DNA from 3 places in the Klebsiella sp. GFKo11 genome. Region 2 is predicted to be linked to each of the others. Evidence: predicted binding sites of a transcription regulator. Region 2 holds the regulator's gene; each other region holds the start of a gene.
What was found. Region 2 encodes PurR, which represses purine synthesis genes. Its sites were predicted from a motif close to CANGCAAACGTTTGCNTG; they were not measured.
Positions count from the first base shown of each region.

Region 1: the regulator PurR is predicted to act here: its motif matches at 5,448-5,465, upstream of pyrD (quinone-dependent dihydroorotate dehydrogenase).
Region 3: the regulator PurR is predicted to act here: its motif matches at 1,977-1,994, upstream of purH (bifunctional phosphoribosylaminoimidazolecarboxamide formyltransferase/IMP cyclohydrolase).

Region 1 covers NZ_CM151369.1:4,098,004-4,105,938, forward strand. The annotation lists gene AC07P6_RS19995 (ABC transporter ATP-binding protein) at 1-309, opposite strand, end outside; gene rlmKL (bifunctional 23S rRNA (guanine(2069)-N(7))-methyltransferase RlmK/23S rRNA (guanine(2445)-N(2))-methyltransferase RlmL) at 322-2,427, opposite strand; gene AC07P6_RS20005 (YcbX family protein) at 2,526-3,635, shown strand; gene zapC (cell division protein ZapC) at 3,632-4,174, opposite strand; gene pyrD (quinone-dependent dihydroorotate dehydrogenase) at 4,342-5,352, opposite strand; gene ssuE (NADPH-dependent FMN reductase) at 5,601-6,176, shown strand; gene ssuC (aliphatic sulfonate ABC transporter permease SsuC) at 6,219-7,010, shown strand; gene ssuB (aliphatic sulfonates ABC transporter ATP-binding protein) at 7,007-7,780, shown strand; gene pepN (aminopeptidase N) at 7,846-7,935, opposite strand, start outside.
Region 2 covers NZ_CM151369.1:2,880,286-2,888,220, forward strand. The annotation lists gene mdtK (MdtK family multidrug efflux MATE transporter) at 1-795, opposite strand, end outside; gene AC07P6_RS14045 (riboflavin synthase subunit alpha) at 1,027-1,662, shown strand; gene cfa (cyclopropane fatty acyl phospholipid synthase) at 1,786-2,934, opposite strand; gene punC (purine nucleoside transporter PunC) at 3,233-4,417, opposite strand; gene punR (DNA-binding transcriptional activator PunR) at 4,539-5,450, shown strand; gene purR (HTH-type transcriptional repressor PurR) at 5,469-6,494, opposite strand; gene cydH (cytochrome bd-I oxidase subunit CydH) at 6,791-6,880, shown strand; gene AC07P6_RS14075 (MFS transporter) at 7,048-7,935, shown strand, end outside.
Region 3 covers NZ_CM151369.1:5,977,939-5,985,873, reverse strand. The annotation lists gene purD (phosphoribosylamine--glycine ligase) at 1-262, opposite strand, end outside; gene purH (bifunctional phosphoribosylaminoimidazolecarboxamide formyltransferase/IMP cyclohydrolase) at 278-1,867, opposite strand; rRNA gene AC07P6_RS28680 (16S ribosomal RNA) at 2,496-4,037, shown strand; rRNA gene AC07P6_RS28675 (23S ribosomal RNA) at 4,271-7,178, shown strand; rRNA gene rrf (5S ribosomal RNA) at 7,245-7,360, shown strand; gene AC07P6_RS28665 (acetyltransferase) at 7,461-7,898, opposite strand.

The sequences.
Region 1 (7,935 bases), 1.2 Mb from region 2:
ATCGTGATAGCCTTTGAGGTAGGCCGCCTGTTCGGCAATCCCTTCCGCAACGAAGTCGTAAACGGTTCCGGTAATGTTACGCGGCGGATCCTGCTGCAGACGCGCGACAACCAGATCCAGCTCATAAATAATGCGCCCGTCATCAAGACCCAGTTCACGGTTGAGGATCTTCATCAGAGTCGATTTACCCGCACCGTTACGCCCTACCAGGCACACGCGTTCGTTATCTTCGATATGCAGTTCAGCATTATCCAGCAGCGGCGCATCGCTGAATGAAAGCCAGGCGCCGTGCATACTAATTAATGACATTCTTTATTCCTTTCAGGCTGAGGTGATCAGCCAGCAGTTGTGAATCTGACGGTTGCGGGCAAAATCTTGAGATTGCGTTTTTTGCGTAATCTCCTGCGCCTTCAGGCCCAGTTGCGCTAACCCGTCATGATCCATACGGAAACCGCGTTTGTTGTTCGAGAACATAATCGTGCCGCCTTTACGCAGCAGACGTTTTAGATCGGTCATCAGACGCAGATGGTCGCGCTGTACGTCAAACGCGTCTTCCATGCGCTTAGAGTTAGAGAAGGTCGGCGGATCAATGAAGATCAGATCAAACTGTTCGGTGCTCTCACGTAGCCAGCCCAGCACATCGGCCTGCATCAAACGATGCGCGCGACCGGTTAAGCCGTTGAGGCGCAGGTTGCGCTCCGCCCATTCGAGATAAGTGCGCGACATATCGACCGTCGTGGTAGAGCGCGCGCCGCCGAGGCCTGCATGTACGCTCGCGCTGCCGGTGTAGGCGAAAAGATTGAGGAAGTCCTTGCCTTTGCTCATCTCACCCAGCATGCGACGAGCAATGCGGTGGTCAAGGAACAGGCCAGTATCCAGGTAGTCGGTCAGATTGACCCACAGACGCGCGTTATACTCCTGCACTTCAAGGAAATCACCCTTCTCAGCCATTTTCTGATACTGGTTTTTCCCTTTCTGCCGTTCACGGGTTTTTAGCACCAGCTTATTCGGTGCAATCCCCAGCACGGCAATCGTGGCGGCGATAATATCAAACAGACGCTGACGCGCTTTGTGTGCGTCCACGGTTTTCGGCGGAGCATACTCTTGCACCACCACCCACTCACCGTAGCGGTCAATGGCTACGTTATATTCCGGGAGGTCGGCATCATAAAGACGATAGCACTCGATACCTTCCTGACGCGCCCACTTCTCATATTTTTTCAGGTTCTTACGCAGACGGTTGGCGAAATCTTCCGCCAGCGTCGCGGTTTTTCCGCCCTCGCTTTCGGCGAGATGATAGTTCTTCTGCACACAGTCTAGCGGGCCGTTTTTGGCTTTGAACTGCTTATCAGCGCGTAATTGCAAACAGCTGAGCAGATCCGGCGAGGCGCTGAACAAAGAGAGGTTCCAACCGCCGAACTGATTTTTCATGATCCGGCCCAGCAGGCTATGCAGAGCAATCAGCGCCGGTTCGCTCTCCAGACGCTCGCCGTATGGCGGGTTACTGATAACCGTACCGTAAGGCCCTTTCGGCAGCGGATTGTCCAGTTTGGCAACGTCTTTAACCTCAAACGTCACCAGTTCGCCAATGCCAGCACGACGGGCGTTGCTGCGCGCACGTTCGATCACCCGTGCATCAATATCAGAACCGTAGAAACGGGATTCATACGCCGCCAGACCCTGACGGGCGCGGGTTTGCGCTTCGGCTTTCACCTCTTTCCAGATAGCATCATCGTGCTGCGCCCAGCCGCCGAAACCCCAATGACCGCGGTGTAAACCCGGCGCACGGTCGGTTGCCAGCATAGCGGCTTCAATCAGCAGCGTGCCGGAGCCGCACATCGGATCAAGCAGCGGTGTCCCCGGAGCCCAACCTGAACGCATCACGATAGCCGCAGCCAGGCTCTCTTTGATCGGCGCCATACCGGTGCCATCGCGGTAGCCGCGCAGATGCAAACCCTCGCCGCTAAGATCTAAAGAAATATGTGCGGTTTCTTTATTCAGCCAGACGTTGATGCGCAGATCGGGGCTTTCACGATCGACATTAGGACGCGGCAGATTCTTACGCGTAAAGCTATCAACAATGGCATCTTTGACCTTCAATGCGCCGTACTGACTATTACGAATTTCTTCGTTAAGCCCGCTAAAGTGCACGGCGAAAGTGGCGTCTGGGGTGAAAATCTCCGTCCATGGAATGGCCTGCACGCCGAGGTAAAGGTCCAGATCGCTATACACGCTGCACTGACCCAGCGGCAGCATGATCCGCGAAGCCAGCCGACTCCACATCAGGCTTTGATACAGCAGGCGCGTATCTCCCTGAAAATGGACCCCGCCCTGGACTACCTGGCAGTCCACCGCGCCAAGCCCTTCCAGTTCAGTTTTTAACAGCTCTTCAAGCCCACGAGCCGTACTGGCAAACAGAGAATTCATATCGTCACTTTTACTAAAAGAAAATTGGTGCGCATTATAGCCAATATGTGCCCTATGTCATAAAGTTAAAGGCTTATTTTTGAACCCAGGGGCAGCGTATGGTAACGCTTTCGCGACTTTTTATTCATCCCGTTAAATCGATGCGGGGAATTGGCGTGAGTCACGCCTACGCAGGCATCAGTGGTCTGGCCTTCGATCGTATATTTATGGTGACGGAAACCGATGGCACCTTCATTACCGCTCGTCAGTTTCCACAAATGGTTAAGTTTATCCCCGCCCCGCTCCACGATGGCCTCCATCTGACGGCCCCGGACGGCAGCAGCGCGATGGTGCTCTTCAGCGATTTTGCCCCGCAGCAAGAACCAACTGAAGTCTGGGGCAACCATTTTACTGCCCTGGTTGCGCCGGAGTCAGTTAACCAGTGGTTAAGCGGCTTCTTTAATCGTAGCGTTCAGCTTCGCTGGCTGGGGCCACAACTCAGCCGTCGGGTGAAACGCCATGATGCCGTTCCCCTCTCCTTCGCCGATGGTTTTCCCTACCTTTTAGCTAATGAAGCCTCCCTGCGCGATTTACAAAATCGCTGCCCAGCCAGCGTAAGCATAGAACAATTTCGCCCGAATATGCTGGTCACTGGCGCGGCGGCCTGGGAGGAAGATACCTGGAAAGTCGTACGTATCGGCGAGGTTGTTTTTGATGTGGCAAAACCGTGCAGTCGCTGCGTGTTTACGACCGTCAGCCCGGAACGCGGACAAAAGCACCCTTCTGGCGAACCCTTAACCACGCTGCAAAGTTTTCGCACTGCGCTGGATAACGGTGATGTCGATTTCGGTCAGAATCTAATCGCCCGTAATAGCGGCGTGATCCGCGTAGGTGATGAATTGGAAGTACTGGCCCGAGGACCGGCAAAAGCCTACGGCGCCGGCGATAGCGACGATACGCTGATGCCCGATGCTCAACAGGACGCAACGGTAGAGATTGAGTGGCAAGGGTTAAGTTTTACCGGCAACAATCAGCAAATTTTGCTGGAGCAGTTGGAGCAACAGGGGATCCGCGTTCCTTATTCCTGCCGGGCTGGCATTTGCGGCAGCTGTCGCATCCGACTGGAAGAAGGAGAAGTTAGTGCGTTGAAGAAAAATGCGATTGGTACAGATGGCACCATTCTGTGCTGCAGTTGCGTGCCAAAAACCGCGCTACGGCTAGCGCCTTAAACTGCCTGGCCCAGGCTGTAGCTGGCTGCACCCGGCGCTGGCTGCAGCCGGTCGTTCATGATTTTAATCACGTCGCCAAGCTGCATAACCCGCCCGGCAAGCGTCAGGCCGGGCTGCGCTAACAGACATAATGCCGCGTTTTCACCAGCTTCAACCACCAACAGATTCACCTGCTGCCCGGTATCGCTAAGCCAGGCGCTGGCAGCATCGCCGCCGCCGGGCTGCCAGCACTCTTCATGGGTAGTGAAATGCCAGCTTTTCGGCATCTGCGGCTTGAGAAAGCGAATGGCGACCAGCGCATTCAATACTAATTCAGCGCGCTGCTCTTTTGATAATTCAAGGTCGCGGCATTTTTCTTCAAATGAAAAATAAAGCGCGGCATCATCGACGCAAAATCCGGACGGAGCAAAGGCGTCGGGGGTCAGCATTCGGCGTGCGAAACGTGAACGAAATAACATGCCATTAGCCAAATCGAGCATCATACGATCGTGCTCTTCATCGTAATACCAACGCCAATTATCGTCAGGTTTAATCCGCATTTCTTCCCCCGTCCTCTATCACTTCCATCTGTAATTAACAGGTAAACTGCTACAGAATATTTCCAAAATTAAGAAAAGACTAAAATGTCTAAATAAGCAACAATGAAGGAATATAAAACAACCAGGGCTATAAATAAAGCCCTGGTAGGATATAAGAAGGGAAAAGATTAGATATGGGTAACAATTTCTTTAATCAGTGGCGGACCTTTAAAAATAAATCCGGAATAAATCTGCACCAATGTAGCGCCCGCAGCAATCTTTTCACGCGCTGCAATCACCGAGTCAATACCACCAACTCCGATAATGGGCAGGCGGCCCTGTAATTCCGCTGACAGCATACGGATAATTTCTGTACTCTTCAGCTGTAAAGGACGACCGCTAAGCCCGCCAGTTTCGTCGCAATTTTTCATGCCCTGAACCAGCGACCGATCCAACGTGGTATTAGTCGCAATCACCCCATCAATATTATGCCGAACCAGACTATCGGCAACCTGGATCAATTCCTCAACAGAAAGATCCGGCGCGATCTTCACCGCCACGGGGACATATTTCTGGTGCTTCTCTTGCAGTTCGCGTTGCTTATTTTTAATACCGGAAAGTAAATCATCCAGCGCATCACCGTATTGCAAAGTACGCAGGCCAGGGGTATTCGGCGAAGAGATATTAATGGCGATATATCCGGCGTAGGCATAGATTTTATCCATACAAATCAGATAATCATCTTTGCCTTGTTCAACTGGGGTATCTTTATTTTTACCAATGTTAATCCCCAGGATCCCGTCAAAATGGGCCTTTTTCACGTTCTCAACCAGGTTATCAACGCCGTGGTTATTAAAGCCCATTCGGTTGATCAAACCTTCGGCATCGACCAGACGGAAGATCCTCGGCTTATCGTTGCCCGGCTGCGGACGCGGCGTCACGGTACCAATTTCAATTGAGCCAAAACCCATTGCGCCGAGCGCATCAATGCACTCGCCATTTTTATCCAGCCCGGCGGCCAGACCCAGCGGATTCTTAAATGTGAGCCCCATGCAGGTTACCGGCTTTGTCGGTACCTTCTGGCGAACCAACATTTCCAGCGGTGTGCCTGAAACACGGCGTAGTTGTTGAAAGGTTACTTCATGAGCGCGCTCAGGATCGAGCTGAAAAAGGGCTTTACGAACGAAGGGGTAGTACATGAACTCTCCTGGATTCCCGGTGTGCAAACCGGGGGCGTATTATGTGCGATCCACCCCGGAAAGGGAATTGACCTGCGACAAAAAATCGCATCTCAGACGCAAACGTTTACTTTTGTCTCCCTCTTTATGCACTTTCTGACAATTCAACGCTGGATAAATCATTTAGGGAAATAAAAGCGCTCTGTCACACTGCAGCTAAATGTTATCAATTATAGATAAATGAAAATATTTAGTTATAAGGAGAGAGTATGCGAGTCATAACACTTGCGGGTAGCCCGCGTTATCCTTCCCGCTCCAGCGCGCTTCTGGAATACGCCAGAGAGACACTCTCCGCTGCGGATATCGAAGTCTGCCACTGGCACCTGCAAAACTTCGCTCCTGAAGATCTCCTCTATGCGCGCTTTGATAACCCCGCTCTGCATGCGCTGAATGAACAACTTGCTGGTGCGGACGGGCTGATTATCGCCACCCCGGTTTATAAAGCCTCTTTTTCCGGCGCGTTGAAGACCCTGCTGGACCTGCTGCCAGAGCGTGCGCTGGAAGGCAAAATCGTTCTGCCGCTGGCCACTGGCGGGACTATCGCGCATATGCTGGCGGTAGATTACGCTCTAAAACCAGTACTTAATGCTCTGAAAGCGCAAGAGATCCTTCATGGCGTCTTTGCTGATGATAGTCAGGTGACAGATTATCAACATAAACCGCAATTTACCCCAAACCTGCAAGGTCGACTCGACCTGGCGTTAGAAACCTTCTGGCAGGCACTGCATCGCCCCAGTAGCCGCGCTCCGGCGCTGAAAAGCTTGCAGCGGGTAGAGCATGTTTAAAGGCTAACGTTGACGCTCACAGGGAAATAAAAGGAACACATCATGGCGACCCTTTCGCAAAAATTCCTGATACGCGTGGCCCCCTGGCTTCTGCCGGTGGGCAGCGTGATTATCTGGCAATTCGCCTCTTCGATGGGCTGGCTATCCACCCGCATTTTGCCGTCGCCGGAAGGAGTACTGAAGGCTTTCTGGACGCTCTCCGCCAGCGGTGAACTTTGGCAACATCTGGCGATAAGCTCATGGCGAGCATTGATTGGTTTCAGCATCGGTGGATCCATTGGCCTGGTTCTGGGGTTAATCAGCGGCCTGTCGCGCTGGGGTGAACGCCTGCTGGATACCTCCATTCAGATGCTGCGTAATGTGCCGCATCTTGCGCTGATCCCGCTGGTTATCTTGTGGTTCGGTATCGATGAGAGCGCCAAAATCTTCCTCGTGGCGCTAGGGACGATGTTCCCGATTTACATCAATACCTGGCACGGGATCCGCAACATCGACAGAGGACTGGTCGAGATGGCCCGTAGCTACGGTTTATCCGGCTTTGCTCTGTTCCGTCATGTGATCCTCCCCGGCGCACTCCCCTCTATTATGGTCGGCATTCGCTTTGCGCTTGGCCTGATGTGGTTAACGCTGATTGTTGCCGAAACTATCTCTGCTAACGCCGGTATCGGCTATCTGGCGATGAACGCCCGCGAGTTTCTGCAAACCGATGTCGTGGTGGTTGCCATTATTCTTTATGCCATTCTCGGCAAACTGGCCGACTTCAGCGCCCAGCTTCTGGAACGCGTCTGGCTGCGCTGGAATCCGGCTTATCACCTTCAGGAGGCTAACGCATGACGACTGCGCGTCTTAATCCGGGGATCCCGCTGCTGCTTAACGGGGTGAGCAAGCGTTATGGTAGCAACACGATCCTGAATGAACTCGATCTTCATATTCCCACCGGGCAATTCGTCGCGGTGGTTGGGCGCAGCGGTGGTGGTAAGAGTACCCTGCTGCGGTTGCTGGCCGGGCTGGAAAAGCCCAATGGCGGTCAGCTGCTGGCAGGCTCAACGCCGCTGGCACAGATTCAGGACGATACCCGCATGATGTTCCAGGATTCTCGCCTGCTGCCGTGGAAATCGGTTATCGACAATGTTGGCCTCGGGCTGAAAGGCCAGTGGCGTGAGGCTGCGCTTAAGGCGCTGGCGAGCGTAGGTCTGGAGGATCGCGCCAGTGAATGGCCTGCGGCGCTTTCCGGAGGGCAGAAACAGCGCGTGGCGCTGGCTCGCGCGTTAATTCATCGTCCCGGATTATTGCTGCTTGATGAGCCGCTAGGCGCACTGGATGCCCTCACCCGCCTTGAGATGCAGGATCTGATCGTCTCGCTGTGGCAGGAGCATGGGTTTACCGTTCTGTTGGTGACCCATGACGTCAGCGAGGCGGTGGCCATGGCCGATCGCGTTTTGCTGATTGAAGAAGGGAAAATTGGCCTGGATCTGCTGGTAGATATTCCACGGCCCAGACGCACAGGCTCAGCGAAGCTGGCGGAACTCGAAGCGGAAGTATTGAATCGGGTGATGCAGCGCGGCAAGAATGAATCCTCGCCGCGCTTAGTGAGTCACGGTTAACAACTGCGACGTTCCCCCGCTCGCGCTGCGCTTCGCGGGGCTACAGGTTTGGACCCGCGCTGGCGTTACGCCAGCGCTTTGCTGATTTTCTCGAACAGATCCCCGGAAAGATTCTCCAGGCCTTTCAACTGCTCCAGAGCCGCGCGCATCAGCGC
Region 2 (7,935 bases):
AGGGGATACCAGCAGCGCGACGACGGCGAACAGGGTCACTTCAAAAAACAGCGCCAGCGCAATCGGCAGACCCAGTTGTACCAGTCGCTTGATGACTTCGAAATCTGGTTTGCTGAACGGCTCTGGGCTGCGAATATCACGCATTGAGCGTGCCCGGCGAACCCAGGAGATCATGCTGAAAAACATCACCCAGTAAACCGAAGCTGTTGCGACGCCGCAGCCAACGCCGCCAAGCTCCGGCATCCCGAAGTGACCGTAGATAAAGATGTAGTTAACCGGAATGTTGACCAGCAGGCCGATAAACCCCATGACCATTCCAGGTTTGGTTTTTGCCAGGCCTTCGCACTGGTTACGTGCGACCTGGAAGAAGAGATAGCCCGGTGTACCCCACAGCAGCGCGCGCAGATAGCCAACGGCTTTATCTGCCAGCGCCGGATCGATGTTATGCATCGAACTAATGATGTAACCGGCGTTCCACAGTACAACCATCACCAGAACAGAGACGAAGCCCGCCAGCCAGAATCCCTGGCGTACCTGATGGGCAATGCGGTCGCGACGACCAGAACCATTCAATTGGGCAATGACCGGAGTCAGGGCCAGCAGCAGACCGTGGCCGAAGAGGATCGCCGGTAACCAAATCGAGGTACCAATGGCGACCGCCGCCATATCGGTGGCGCTATAGCCGCCTGCCATAACGGTATCGACGAAGCCCATAGAGGTCTGGGCAACCTGAGCCAGAATAACGGGTATAGCCAGTGCTAATAACTGACGCGCTTCAATAAAGTACTTCTGCACCTGAACACCTTTATCTTGTTGTTATTTTAAGACTAAAAAAGCCGCCCAATATGGCAGCAAGAAGAAAAAAGCAGAGGGATTTGCCAGACTATTGTAGCGAGGATTAGCCATTTAGCCAGTGAAAAAATCCCAGTGCACGTTGTGCGCTGGCAACCTGTTTTGCCACCTGTTATTGTTCCGCATAGCCTAAAACGGTAATGATACCGTCACGAATTTATACAGGAGCAAAATATGTTTACCGGTATTGTGCAGGGGACCGCGAAAGTGGTGTCCATAGACGAAAAACCCAATTTTCGTACCCATGTGGTGGAGTTGCCTGAGCATATGCTTGCGGGGCTCGAAACCGGGGCGTCTGTGGCGCACAATGGCTGTTGTTTGACCGTCACCGAAATTAACGGCCCGCGGGTGAGTTTTGACCTGATGAAAGAGACGCTGCGTATAACCAACCTGGGCGCGATCCGTGAAGGCGATTGTGTGAACGTTGAGCGGGCGGCAAAATTCAGCGATGAAATTGGCGGTCACCTGATGTCCGGTCATATTATGACTACTGCGGAAGTGGTGAAAATTCTAACATCGGAAAATAATCGCCAGATTTGGTTTAAGGTCCAGGACCCAACGCTGATGAAATATATCCTCTATAAAGGATATATCGGTGTTGATGGGATTAGCCTCACCGTGGGTGAAGTAACGCCAACACGTTTTTGCGTGCATTTGATTCCCGAGACGCTGCAACGTACAACGCTTGGCGCGAAAAAACTGGGCGATCGGGTCAATATTGAGATTGATCCGCAGACTCAGGCGGTCATTGATACCGTTGAGCGCGTGTTGGCAGCAAAAGACGCCGCGCTGAAAGCGGCGGCGGAGTAATTTATTCGACAGCCCGGTTGACGTGGCCGGCTGTCGTTTTAGATCATTGAAATCAAATTTTTACTGCCGTCGCGGTGAGTAAAAAAAGAAATCCCTGCGCCAGCGGCGCAGGAGGGACAGCGATTAGCGAGCCACGCGCAGGCCGTGCTCGACACCGCGAGAAAAAACCACCTGCCAGAGCTGAATATCGCGGGCGCGAAAAGCACCAGCACAGGCATTCAGGTAATAGCTAAACATACGTTTGAATCTTTCCGAATAGTTGTCAGCGATTTCCGGCCAGCTATTGAGGAAACGCTCATACCATGCCATTAGCGTGGTGTCATAATCGGCACCGAAATTATGCCAATCTTCCATCACGAAATGCGTTTCACTGGCCTGTGCGATGTGGCGTACCGACGGCAGACAACCGTTGGGGAAGATATATTTATTAATCCACGGGTCGACGCTATGGTCGGTTTTTTTCGAGCCGATTGTGTGCAGCAGGAAACGACCGTCAGCTTTTAAATTACGATCCACCACGTCAAAATAGGTGTCGTAATTTTTAGGCCCGACGTGTTCAAACATACCAACGGAAACAATGCGGTCAAAACTATCATGCAAATCGCGATAGTCCTGAAGCAGAATTGTTACGTCCAGCCCTTCACAACGCTGCTGGGCCATCTTTTGCTGTTCGGCTGAAATAGTGACACCAACAACGCTGACCTGGTAGTTTTTAGCCATATAGTAAGCCAGACCACCCCAGCCGCAGCCAATATCCAGCACCCGCATTCCGGGTTCAAGCTGCAGCTTTTGACAGATCAGATCTAATTTTGCCTGCTGTGCATCTTCCAGATTCTGCGCATCTTTCCAGTATCCGCAGGAATATTGCATAAAAGGGTCGAGCATGCGGCTGAAAAGATCGTTACCTAAGTCGTAATGTTCTTTGCCGACTATCCAGGACCTTTTTTTACTTTGCAGATTGAATAAGCGAGCGCCCGCGATGCGGAGGGTATCTTTAAAATGGTGGGGAAGCTGATTTTCCAGTCCGGCGCGTAAGACCTTGTGGAAAAATAAATCCAGCCGCTCACAATCCCACCAGCCGTCCATATAGCTCTCTCCCAATCCCAGCGACCCTTCTTGTAAAACGCGCTTAAAAAAGAGAGGATTTTTAATCCGCAGATCGGAGGGGGCTGGACCATTAATTTCGATGCCCGCACGGCCTAATAACTCAGCGACAATCCGGTACCAATCATCATTTGGTACGCTTACTTCTTCTATACACGATGAACTCATAGCTTCTCCATCACGCCCAAGTGATCAGAACCTTAAAACAGCGTAGACGCTTTTCTGGCTTTGTGAGAAATCTCACGGACAATCCGTGAGGCTGCTATCCGACGTAGAACAGAGGAAGGGAGATAACCCTTGCCGAAAGGCCTTCCATGGAGAAACGGGACGCATCCTGCTCCCGTTAAATCAATTAATCTTTCTATTTATGTGATGCCGGATCCAGTATAGGCCGCTAAAAACAGGCTTTCAATAAAAATATGTTAGCAAGCTAATTACTGGACCTTAACACTATCTGAAGATTACCTTAAGCATGTGACGATTCTGTTGCCAACGCGGTGGCCTTGTACTGCATACGGTAACCGATACCGGCCAGCACAATGGAGATAAGCATCACGCTGGTGGTGGTTTGCAGCGGTGTCGCTATCAGCGTAGAAACCAGCAAGCTGGCGATAAAGCAAAGACCCAACTGTAAGGTATTTTGCAAAGCTGCGGCGCGACCGGTCGCCTGCGGGAACGGCTTCAGCGCCTGAGCAACGACGATAGGATAAATACCGCCATTTACCACCGCCATTGCACAGAACGGAATCATTAATCCGACAAGCGTGGCGTTAGCCTGCAAACCTACCAGCCAGGTAGCGGCAACGCTGATGGAGAAAATCACCAGCAGCCACGGCAGGATCTGCTGCCCTGACCATTTTTGTAAAGCCGCACGGCAGCCGTAACCACCAACCAGAAACGCGATAGTTTGCGGAACGTAGCTCAGGCCGATAACGGTCGGGCTGTACCCCATCTCGTGAAGAATAAATGGCGAGCCGGTCAACCATGCGAAAAAGCTGGCGGAGCAGGCGGCATAAATCAGCACGTTGCCGCTGTATTCGCGCGAGCGTAGTAGGGCAAGGAAAGTCAGCTTCTGCTGGGTGCCGACAACCGTCTTTTTCGCCGCTTTCAGGCGCAAGGCCGGCAGCATGAGCAACAGGGTTATCGCGAACAGAACGGCGAAAATAGCCTGCCATTCGAAATGAACCAGCAGCCAGCTGCCGAGCAGCGGCGCCAATGCTGGAGACAAGCCCACCAGCGGCATAATGGCGGCAAAAATACGGTTTGTGCGATGGGCTGGGTAGTAATCGGTCACCATCGCTTGCCAGGTCACGGCGGCGGCGCAAACGCCAATCGCCTGAATGAAGCGCAGCGCCAGCATCAGCGTGGCATCTTGCACCCAAAGCATCCCCAGACAGCCGATAGCGAAAATGGCCAGGCCGCTTAGCAGTACCGGCTTGCGTCCGTAACGGTCAGAGAGCGGCCCCCAAAAAAGCTGTCCAATGGCAAAGCCTGCCAGGAACAAGCTCAGGCTGGCGCTGACTGAAGCCGCTGAAGTGTTGAGATCTTGTTGGATCGCGGCGAAAGCCGGCAGATACATATCGGTGGCCAGAAAGCCGAGCACGCTGAGCCCGGCCAGCCAGACTAAGAATCCTTTCCCAGGTTGTTGCAATTGTTGCATAAAATTCTCTTGTTATTGATGCAGGTACGGTGCGGCAGAGTGTAGGGAGTGCATTCGGGCTTGTGAAACGCTAATATTTGTCAGGTGGATTCAAAAATTTTGTAGGCAGAATATGTGGTCAGAATACTCACTTGAGGTGGTTGATGCTGTTGCGCGTAACGGCAGTTTTAGCGCAGCGGCGCAGGAGCTACACCGCGTACCTTCAGCGGTGAGTTATACCGTGCGTCAGTTGGAAGAGTGGCTGGCGGTTCCGCTCTTTGAACGTCGTCACCGCGATGTCGAATTAACCCCGGCCGGGGTCTGGTTTTTGCAGGAAGGGCGCTCTGTTATCAAAAAAATGCAGATCACTCGCCAGCAGTGTCAGCAGATAGCCAACGGTTGGCGCGGGCAGCTATCCATTGCCGTCGATGACATCGTCAAACCGGCGCGCATGCGGCAAATGATCGTTGATTTCTATCGTCATTTTGATGACGTTGAACTGATTGTCTTTCAGGAGGTATTCAACGGCGTCTGGGATGCGTTAGCTGATGGCCGCGTGGAATTAGCTATTGGCGCGACGCGCTCTATTCCCGTCGGTGGGCGCTATGCGTTTCGCGATATGGGGATGCTGAGTTGGGATTGCGTGGTGGCCAGCGATCATCCGTTGGCGAAAATAGACGGCCCGTTAAGCGACGATGTGTTGCGCAACTGGCCGTCGCTGGTACGGGAAGATACTTCACGCTCGCTACCGAAACGCACGACGTGGCTGCTGGATAATCAGAAGAGGGTGGTGGTGCCGGACTGGGACGCTTCCGCGACCTGCCTCAGCGCAGGGTTGTGTGTTGGCATGGTGCCAAAGCATTTTGCACAGCCGCGAATTGATAGCGGAGAATGGACGGCGCTGGCACTGGAAAATCCATTCCCTGATGCGGCCTGCTGCCTGACGTGGCAACAAAGCGATGCTTCACCGGCGCTGATGTGGCTGCTGGATTACCTTGGCGACAGTGAAACGCTGAACAGGGAGTGGCTGCGGGCGCCGGAATAGCCGGCGCCGCGAGGAGAATTAACGGCGATAATCGACAAACGGGCCGTCGGCCACGGATCGACGTTCGACCAGGCGCGGATGTACTTCAATAGACTGGGATATTTCGCGCTTGTTGACGATGCGGTCCAGCAGCATGTTGAAGGCCGCTTCGCCCAGAGAATCTTTTGGCTGATGGATGGTGGTCAGCGCTGGGCTGAAGTAGCGGGCGTTGCGCACATTGTCATAACCGATCAGCGAAATATCCTGCGGCACGCGCAGACCCATTTCATCTGCTGCACAAATAGCGCCCATCGCCATGATATCCCCGCCGCAGAAAATCGCCGTCGGGCGATGGTGTTGGCTGAGGATTTGCTGCATCGCGCGGTAGCCGGATTCCGGCTCGAAATCACCTTGCACGACCCAGTTTTCAGGAACGTTGATCTGCGCTTCTTCCATCGCTTTCATAAAGCCGGCCAGGCGGCCGGCACCGGTGTTCCGCTCAAGCGGGCCGGGGATCACGCCAATTTCGCGATGACCGCGTTCCACCAGATAGCGCCCGGCGATATAACCCCCTTCGAAGGCGTTATCGATAACCGAGTCGGTGAAGTCGGCTTTTGCTTCACCCCAGTCCATCACGACCATCGGAATATGGCGATATTCTTCCAGCATGCTCAGTACCGACTCAGGATACTCAGAACACATCACCAGCAGGCCGTCCACGCGCTTCTGCGCCATCATTGACAGGTAGGCGCGCTGTTTCTCCGGATCGTTCCATGCGTTGCCGAGAATCAGGGTATAGCCCTTCTGGAAGCAACTTTTCTCAACGGATTCGATAATTTCGGCAAAATAGGCCGCTTCGCTGCTGGTCGCCAGCAATCCGATAGACTTGGTGTGATTAACCTTCAGGCTGCGAGCAACGGCGCTGGGGGAGTAGTGCAGTTCTTTAATCGCAGCCCACACAGCGTTGCGCGTCTCTTCTGCAACGAAACGCGTTTTGTTAATTACATGTGATACTGTTGTAGTGGAAACGTTTGCGCGCTTCGCTACATCTTTAATAGTTGCCATTACTTCTCACTCCAGACCTTGACCTGATCGCCCGTTAATCGGTACGTAAACGTTTGCCTGTACACACCCTGATGCCAAAATTGAACATTGCATCACGTCGGGAAAACGACACAGAACGACAGGAAGGGGTCAATGGCCGATACGCTTTCAAATTAGCGTGGGATTTTGTCCGATCTTGGGGCAAAGGGGAAGAACAAAAATGTGCATCCCTCTAAATCTCGGAAGATATTTGCGCTAATCTATGTAAAAATGAGCAAGCTCACTTTTCATGTGGGGATAATCAAGGGGAAAAATTGATGGATACAGATTTAAAGTTTTCGCTGACAACGACGATTATTGTTCTGGGTTTGATTGTCGCCGCAGGGCTCACCGCCATACTGCACTAATTCCAATATGAGGGAGACATCGTTCTCCCTTTTCTTTTTCCACCATTATTATCAATTTCGCAAAAATCTTTTGCCATTTCGTTTACTTTTGTTTTTCTGTGATTGATGTCATGCTTTTGGCTTCTGATGAGATGCCGTCGCTGAAGACGGCCCGATGGAGTCATTGAATGAAAATCAACTTTCCCCTGCTCGCTCTGGCGATCGGTGCCTTCGGTATCGGTACTACCGAGTTCTCCCCGATGGGGCTATTACCGGTTATCGCCAAAGGCGTGGATGTCTCTATTCCGGCTGCGGGAATGCTTATTAGTGCCTATGCCATTGGGGTGATGGTTGGCGCGCCGCTGATGACTCTGTTGCTTTCGCACCGCGCGCGCAGAAATGCGCTGATTTTCCTGATGGCGATTTTTACTCTTGGTAACGTGCTCTCTTCAATTGCACCGGATTACACCACGCTACTGCTGTCGCGCATTATCACCAGCCTCAATCACGGCGCTTTTTTTGGGTTAGGCTCGGTGGTGGCGGCGAGCGTAGTGCCGAAGCATAAGCAGGCCAGCGCCGTGGCGACCATGTTTATGGGGCTGACAATTGCCAACATTGGCGGCGTTCCGGCGGCGACCTGGTTGGGGGAAACTATCGGCTGGCGAATGTCGTTCCTTGCAACGGCGGGTCTCGGCGTGGTGGCGATGGTCAGCCTGTGGTTTTCCCTGCCAAAAGGAAGCGCGGGTGAGCGGCCTGATGTTAAGCAGGAACTTTCAGTACTGATGCGCCCGCAGGTGCTGTCAGCGCTGCTGACCACCGTTCTGGGGGCAGGGGCGATGTTTACGCTTTACACCTATATATCACCGGTCCTGCACAGCATCACTAACGCATCGCCACTGTTTGTGACCGCGATGCTGGTACTGATTGGCGTAGGCTTCTCGCTGGGTAACTACCTTGGCGGTAAGTTTGCCGACCGCTCGGTTTCCGGGACGTTGAAGGGCTTTCTGCTGCTGTTGATGGTGATCATGCTGGCGATCCCGCTACTGGCCCAGTCACAAATTGGTGCGGCTATCAGT
Region 3 (7,935 bases), 3.1 Mb from region 2:
CGGCGGCGCGGAAGGCGTCGACCACGCCAATCACCAGCGGTGCTTCCGGGCCGACGATAGTCAGGTCAATCTTCTCGCTCTGGGCAAAGGCCAGCAGTGCCGGGATATCGGTAACACTGATAGCCACGTTTTGCAGCGCAGGCTCCAGTGCGGTGCCCGCGTTACCTGGTGCGACAAAAACGGTATCGACATTTGGTGACTGTACCGCTTTCCAGGCCAGGGCGTGCTCGCGCCCGCCGTTGCCAATAACTAATACTTTCATCGTCTGCTCCGTGGATTAATGGCGGAAGTGGCGCATGTCGGTGAAGATCATCGCAATGCCGTGTTCGTCGGCAGCGGCAATCACCTCTTCGTCGCGAATAGAACCGCCAGGCTGGATAACGCAGCTCACGCCAACGGCGGCAGCGGCATCAATACCATCGCGGAACGGGAAGAACGCGTCGGACGCCATGGCGGAACCTTTGACTTCCAGCCCTTCGTCGGCGGCTTTAATCCCGGCGATCTTCGCGGAGTAAACGCGGCTCATCTGGCCTGCGCCTATCCCGATGGTCATATTCTCTTTGGCGTAGACAATGGCGTTAGATTTGACGAACTTCGCCACTTTCCAGCAGAACAGCGCATCGCGCAGTTCCTGTTCGGTAGGCTGACGCCTGGAAACCACGCGCAGTTCGCCTTCGGTAACCATACCCAGGTCACGATCCTGAACCAGCAGGCCGCCGTTCACACGCTTGAAGTCCAGACCGGCAACGCGGTTTGCCCACTGACCACAGGTCAGGACGCGTACGTTCTGTTTGGCGGCAGTGATTTTCAGCGCTTCTTCTGTTGCAGACGGTGCAATGATCACTTCCACAAACTGGCGGGAGATAATGGCTTGTGCCGTTTCGGCATCCAGTTCGCGGTTGAAAGCGATGATGCCGCCAAACGCAGAAGTCGGGTCGGTTTTATAGGCGCGGTCGTAAGCGTCGAGAATAGAGGTGCTGACGGCCACACCGCATGGGTTAGCATGCTTAACGATAACGCAGGCCGGTTCGTTGAACTCTTTCACGCACTCCAGCGCGGCATCGGTATCGGCGATGTTGTTATAAGAGAGCGCTTTGCCCTGGACCTGGGTCGCAGTGGCAACGGAAGCCTCTTTAACATTCTCTTCTATATAGAAGGCAGCTTGCTGGTGGCTGTTTTCGCCGTAGCGCATATCCTGCTTCTTAATGAAGTTCAGGTTAAGAGTACGCGGGAAGCGACCCGCAGCTTCTTTGCTTTCACCATAATAGGCCGGAACCATGCTGCCGAAGTAGTTGGCAATCATGCTGTCGTAGGCCGCGGTATGTTCGAAAGCTTTGATGGCGAGGTCGAAGCGGGTTTCCAGAGTGAGGGAGCCTTCGTTGGCATCCATCTCATTAATAATAGCTTCGTAGTCGTTGCTCTTCACCACGATGGCCACATCTTTATGGTTCTTTGCCGCTGAACGAACCATGGTCGGGCCGCCGATATCAATATTCTCTACCGCATCTTCCAGCGAACAGCCTTCACGGGCAACGGTCTCGGCGAACGGATAAAGGTTAACGACAACCATATCGATGGGTGCGATACCGTGCTGTTCCATAATGCCATCATCCTGACCACGACGACCGAGAATGCCGCCGTGTACTTTCGGATGCAGGGTCTTCACGCGTCCATCCATCATTTCCGGGAAACCGGTGTAGTCAGAGACTTCGGTTACCGGCAGACCTTTCTCAGCCAGCAGGCGTGCAGTACCACCTGTAGACAGTAGCTCTACACCACGAGCGGAAAGTGCCTGCGCGAATTCGACGATACCGGCCTTGTCAGAAACACTGAGCAGTGCGCGGCGGACTGGACGACGTTGTTGCATGGTATTAAATCCCCAGGATTTGAATATTACAGAGAGCGTTAGGTGAGTTTTTGTCTAAAAACTCACCTAACGCACCCAACCGGGCGTCCTTGTTATAGCGCGGCATTGTAACGAAAACGTTTGCGCAACGCTCGCGAATTTTTATCTTTCTCTTTTTTGCCCTGAATTGCTGCTTATATAGAGAAGGGGGAGGACCGTTGTAGAAGGATATCGCCAGTTGTCTGTGGATAATTCTGTGTGCAACAGGGTATAAAGTGGGCTTCTGCTGGGGATTGCAGCAGTCAGTCATTTTTCTGCAATTTAACTATTGCGGATGCTCGGGAACTCCCTATAATGCGCCTCCATCGACACGGCAGATGTGAATCACTTCACACAAACAGCCGGGTCGGTTGAAGAGAAAAACCTGAAAATAAGAGGTTGACTCTGAAAGAGGAAAGCGTAATATACGCCACCTCGCAACGGTGAGCGAAAGCCGCGTTGCACTGCTCTTTAACAATTTATCAGACAATCTGTGTGGGCACTCAAAGTGACATGGATTCTAAACGTCGCAAGACGCTAAATGAATACCAAAGTCTCTGAGTGAACATACGTAATTCATTACGAAGTTTAATTCACGAGCATCAAACTTAAATTGAAGAGTTTGATCATGGCTCAGATTGAACGCTGGCGGCAGGCCTAACACATGCAAGTCGAGCGGTAGCACAGGGGAGCTTGCTCCCTGGGTGACGAGCGGCGGACGGGTGAGTAATGTCTGGGAAACTGCCTGATGGAGGGGGATAACTACTGGAAACGGTAGCTAATACCGCATAACGTCGCAAGACCAAAGAGGGGGACCTTCGGGCCTCTTGCCATCAGATGTGCCCAGATGGGATTAGCTAGTAGGTGGGGTAATGGCTCACCTAGGCGACGATCCCTAGCTGGTCTGAGAGGATGACCAGCCACACTGGAACTGAGACACGGTCCAGACTCCTACGGGAGGCAGCAGTGGGGAATATTGCACAATGGGCGCAAGCCTGATGCAGCCATGCCGCGTGTATGAAGAAGGCCTTCGGGTTGTAAAGTACTTTCAGCGAGGAGGAAGGCATTGTGGTTAATAACCGCAGTGATTGACGTTACTCGCAGAAGAAGCACCGGCTAACTCCGTGCCAGCAGCCGCGGTAATACGGAGGGTGCAAGCGTTAATCGGAATTACTGGGCGTAAAGCGCACGCAGGCGGTCTGTCAAGTCGGATGTGAAATCCCCGGGCTCAACCTGGGAACTGCATTCGAAACTGGCAGGCTAGAGTCTTGTAGAGGGGGGTAGAATTCCAGGTGTAGCGGTGAAATGCGTAGAGATCTGGAGGAATACCGGTGGCGAAGGCGGCCCCCTGGACAAAGACTGACGCTCAGGTGCGAAAGCGTGGGGAGCAAACAGGATTAGATACCCTGGTAGTCCACGCTGTAAACGATGTCGACTTGGAGGTTGTTCCCTTGAGGAGTGGCTTCCGGAGCTAACGCGTTAAGTCGACCGCCTGGGGAGTACGGCCGCAAGGTTAAAACTCAAATGAATTGACGGGGGCCCGCACAAGCGGTGGAGCATGTGGTTTAATTCGATGCAACGCGAAGAACCTTACCTACTCTTGACATCCAGAGAACTTAGCAGAGATGCTTTGGTGCCTTCGGGAACTCTGAGACAGGTGCTGCATGGCTGTCGTCAGCTCGTGTTGTGAAATGTTGGGTTAAGTCCCGCAACGAGCGCAACCCTTATCCTTTGTTGCCAGCGGTCCGGCCGGGAACTCAAAGGAGACTGCCAGTGATAAACTGGAGGAAGGTGGGGATGACGTCAAGTCATCATGGCCCTTACGAGTAGGGCTACACACGTGCTACAATGGCATATACAAAGAGAAGCGACCTCGCGAGAGCAAGCGGACCTCATAAAGTATGTCGTAGTCCGGATCGGAGTCTGCAACTCGACTCCGTGAAGTCGGAATCGCTAGTAATCGTGGATCAGAATGCCACGGTGAATACGTTCCCGGGCCTTGTACACACCGCCCGTCACACCATGGGAGTGGGTTGCAAAAGAAGTAGGTAGCTTAACCTTCGGGAGGGCGCTTACCACTTTGTGATTCATGACTGGGGTGAAGTCGTAACAAGGTAACCGTAGGGGAACCTGCGGTTGGATCACCTCCTTACCTTAAAGAACCTGCCTTTGTAGTGCTCACACAGATTGTCTGATGAATGATGAACTTCTTAATGTACTTTCGAGTGTATTAAGAAGTTTTGCTCTTTAAAAATCTGGATCAAGCTGAAAATTGAAACGACACGCTGCGTCTGTTCTCCGTAATAAGAACAGCATGACGGTGTGTTCGAGTCTCTCAAATTTTTGCAATCATGAAGTATTTTACGAAACATCTTCGGGTTGTGAGGTTAAGCGACTAAGCGTACACGGTGGATGCCCTGGCAGTCAGAGGCGATGAAGGACGTGCTAATCTGCGATAAGCGTCGGTAAGGTGATATGAACCGTTATAACCGACGATTTCCGAATGGGGAAACCCAGTGTGATCCGTCACACTATCGTTAAGTGAATACATAGCTTAACGAAGCGAACCGGGGGAACTGAAACATCTAAGTACCCCGAGGAAAAGAAATCAACCGAGATTCCCCCAGTAGCGGCGAGCGAACGGGGAGGAGCCCAGAGTCTGAATCAGTTTGTGTGTTAGTGGAAGCGTCTGGAAAGTCGCAGGGTACAGGGTGATACTCCCGTACACAAAAACACACAGGCTGTGAACTCGAAGAGTAGGGCGGGACACGTGGTATCCTGTCTGAATATGGGGGGACCATCCTCCAAGGCTAAATACTCCTGACTGACCGATAGTGAACCAGTACCGTGAGGGAAAGGCGAAAAGAACCCCGGCGAGGGGAGTGAAACAGAACCTGAAACCGTGTACGTACAAGCAGTAGGAGCCCACTTGTTGGGTGACTGCGTACCTTTTGTATAATGGGTCAGCGACTTATATTCTGTAGCAAGGTTAACCGTATAGGGGAGCCGCAGGGAAACCGAGTCTTAACTGGGCGTTAAGTTGCAGGGTATAGACCCGAAACCCGGTGATCTAGCCATGGGCAGGTTGAAGGTTGGGTAACACTAACTGGAGGACCGAACCGACTAATGTTGAAAAATTAGCGGATGACTTGTGGCTGGGGGTGAAAGGCCAATCAAACCGGGAGATAGCTGGTTCTCCCCGAAAGCTATTTAGGTAGCGCCTCGTGAACTCATCTTCGGGGGTAGAGCACTGTTTCGGCTAGGGGGTCATCCCGACTTACCAACCCGATGCAAACTACGAATACCGAAGAATGTTATCACGGGAGACACACGGCGGGTGCTAACGTCCGTCGTGAAGAGGGAAACAACCCAGACCGCCAGCTAAGGTCCCAAAGTCATGGTTAAGTGGGAAACGATGTGGGAAGGCACAGACAGCCAGGATGTTGGCTTAGAAGCAGCCATCATTTAAAGAAAGCGTAATAGCTCACTGGTCGAGTCGGCCTGCGCGGAAGATGTAACGGGGCTAAACCATGCACCGAAGCTGCGGCAGCGACGCTTATGCGTTGTTGGGTAGGGGAGCGTTCTGTAAGCCGTTGAAGGTGGCCTGTGAGGGTTGCTGGAGGTATCAGAAGTGCGAATGCTGACATAAGTAACGATAAAGCGGGTGAAAAGCCCGCTCGCCGGAAGACCAAGGGTTCCTGTCCAACGTTAATCGGGGCAGGGTGAGTCGACCCCTAAGGCGAGGCCGAAAGGCGTAGTCGATGGGAAACAGGTTAATATTCCTGTACTCGGTGTTACTGCGAAGGGGGGACGGAGAAGGCTATGTTAGCCGGGCGACGGTTGTCCCGGTTTAAGCATGTAGGCGGATGTTCCAGGTAAATCCGGAACGTCATTCAACGCTGAGGTGTGATGACGAGGCACTACGGTGCTGAAGTAACAAATGCCCTGCTTCCAGGAAAAGCCTCTAAGCATCAGGTAACATCAAATCGTACCCCAAACCGACACAGGTGGTCAGGTAGAGAATACCAAGGCGCTTGAGAGAACTCGGGTGAAGGAACTAGGCAAAATGGTGCCGTAACTTCGGGAGAAGGCACGCTGATGGTAGGTGAAGTGACTTGCTCACGGAGCTGAAATCAGTCGAAGATACCAGCTGGCTGCAACTGTTTATTAAAAACACAGCACTGTGCAAACACGAAAGTGGACGTATACGGTGTGACGCCTGCCCGGTGCCGGAAGGTTAATTGATGGGGTTATCCGTAAGGAGAAGCTCTTGATCGAAGCCCCGGTAAACGGCGGCCGTAACTATAACGGTCCTAAGGTAGCGAAATTCCTTGTCGGGTAAGTTCCGACCTGCACGAATGGCGTAATGATGGCCAGGCTGTCTCCACCCGAGACTCAGTGAAATTGAACTCGCTGTGAAGATGCAGTGTACCCGCGGCAAGACGGAAAGACCCCGTGAACCTTTACTATAGCTTGACACTGAACACTGGTCCTTGATGTGTAGGATAGGTGGGAGGCTTTGAAGTGTGGACGCCAGTCTGCATGGAGCCATCCTTGAAATACCACCCTTTAATGGCTGGTGTTCTAACGTGGACCCGTAATCCGGGTTGCGGACAGTGTCTGGTGGGTAGTTTGACTGGGGCGGTCTCCTCCTAAAGAGTAACGGAGGAGCACGAAGGTTAGCTAATCCTGGTCGGACATCAGGAGGTTAGTGCAATGGCATAAGCTAGCTTGACTGCGAGCGTGACGGCGCGAGCAGGTGCGAAAGCAGGTCATAGTGATCCGGTGGTTCTGAATGGAAGGGCCATCGCTCAACGGATAAAAGGTACTCCGGGGATAACAGGCTGATACCGCCCAAGAGTTCATATCGACGGCGGTGTTTGGCACCTCGATGTCGGCTCATCACATCCTGGGGCTGAAGTAGGTCCCAAGGGTATGGCTGTTCGCCATTTAAAGTGGTACGCGAGCTGGGTTTAGAACGTCGTGAGACAGTTCGGTCCCTATCTGCCGTGGGCGCTGGAGAATTGAGGGGGGCTGCTCCTAGTACGAGAGGACCGGAGTGGACGCATCACTGGTGTTCGGGTTGTCATGCCAATGGCATTGCCCGGTAGCTAAATGCGGAAGAGATAAGTGCTGAAAGCATCTAAGCACGAAACTTGCCCCGAGATGAGTTCTCCCTGACTCCTTGAGAGTCCTGAAGGAACGTTGAAGACGACGACGTTGATAGGCCGGGTGTGTAAGCGTAGCGATACGTTGAGCTAACCGGTACTAATGAACCGTGAGGCTTAACCTTACAACGCCGAAGATGTTTTGGCGGATTTGAGAGAGATTCAGCTTGATACAGATTAAACAGAATTTGCCTGGCGGCGACAGCGCGGTGGTCCCACCTGACCCCATGCCGAACTCAGAAGTGAAACGCCGTAGCGCCGATGGTAGTGTGGGGTCTCCCCATGTGAGAGTAGGGAACTGCCAGGCATCAATTAAGTGAAGAGCCCATCCTGACGGATGGGCTTTTTGCGTTTTTATGGTATTTAAAAAAACCGGATATCAGCTTTGCCTCATCCGGCCTTGTAGATTACTCGTGCACCAAATTGAGCAACGGATACGGTTTTCCCAGATCGTCCGTCTCTGAACGCCCCGTCACCTTGAAGCCCATCTTCTTATAAAATCCAACCGCCTGTTCATTCTGCTCGTTGACGTTGGTCGTCAGTTTCGATGATAGCGTCAGCGCATGGTTGATCAGTAATTTCCCCACGCCACAGCCGCGGACATCGGGATCGACGAACAACGCGTCCATATGTTCACCAGTAAGAAGCATAAAGGCGATAGGCTCATCTTTCTCCGTCACCGCTACCCACAGTGGTGCTTCGGGCAAAAATGATCTCACTAACTCTTCCAGCTCTACCCTATACTCCTTCGACAGGAAATTGTGCGTTGCATCGACCGAACGACACCAGATCGCAATGAGTTTTTCCCCTTCGTCATGCCGTGAACGGCGGATGTTAATAACCATATGTTCTCCTTTTATTCGTTCTTATATTCTAACTCAA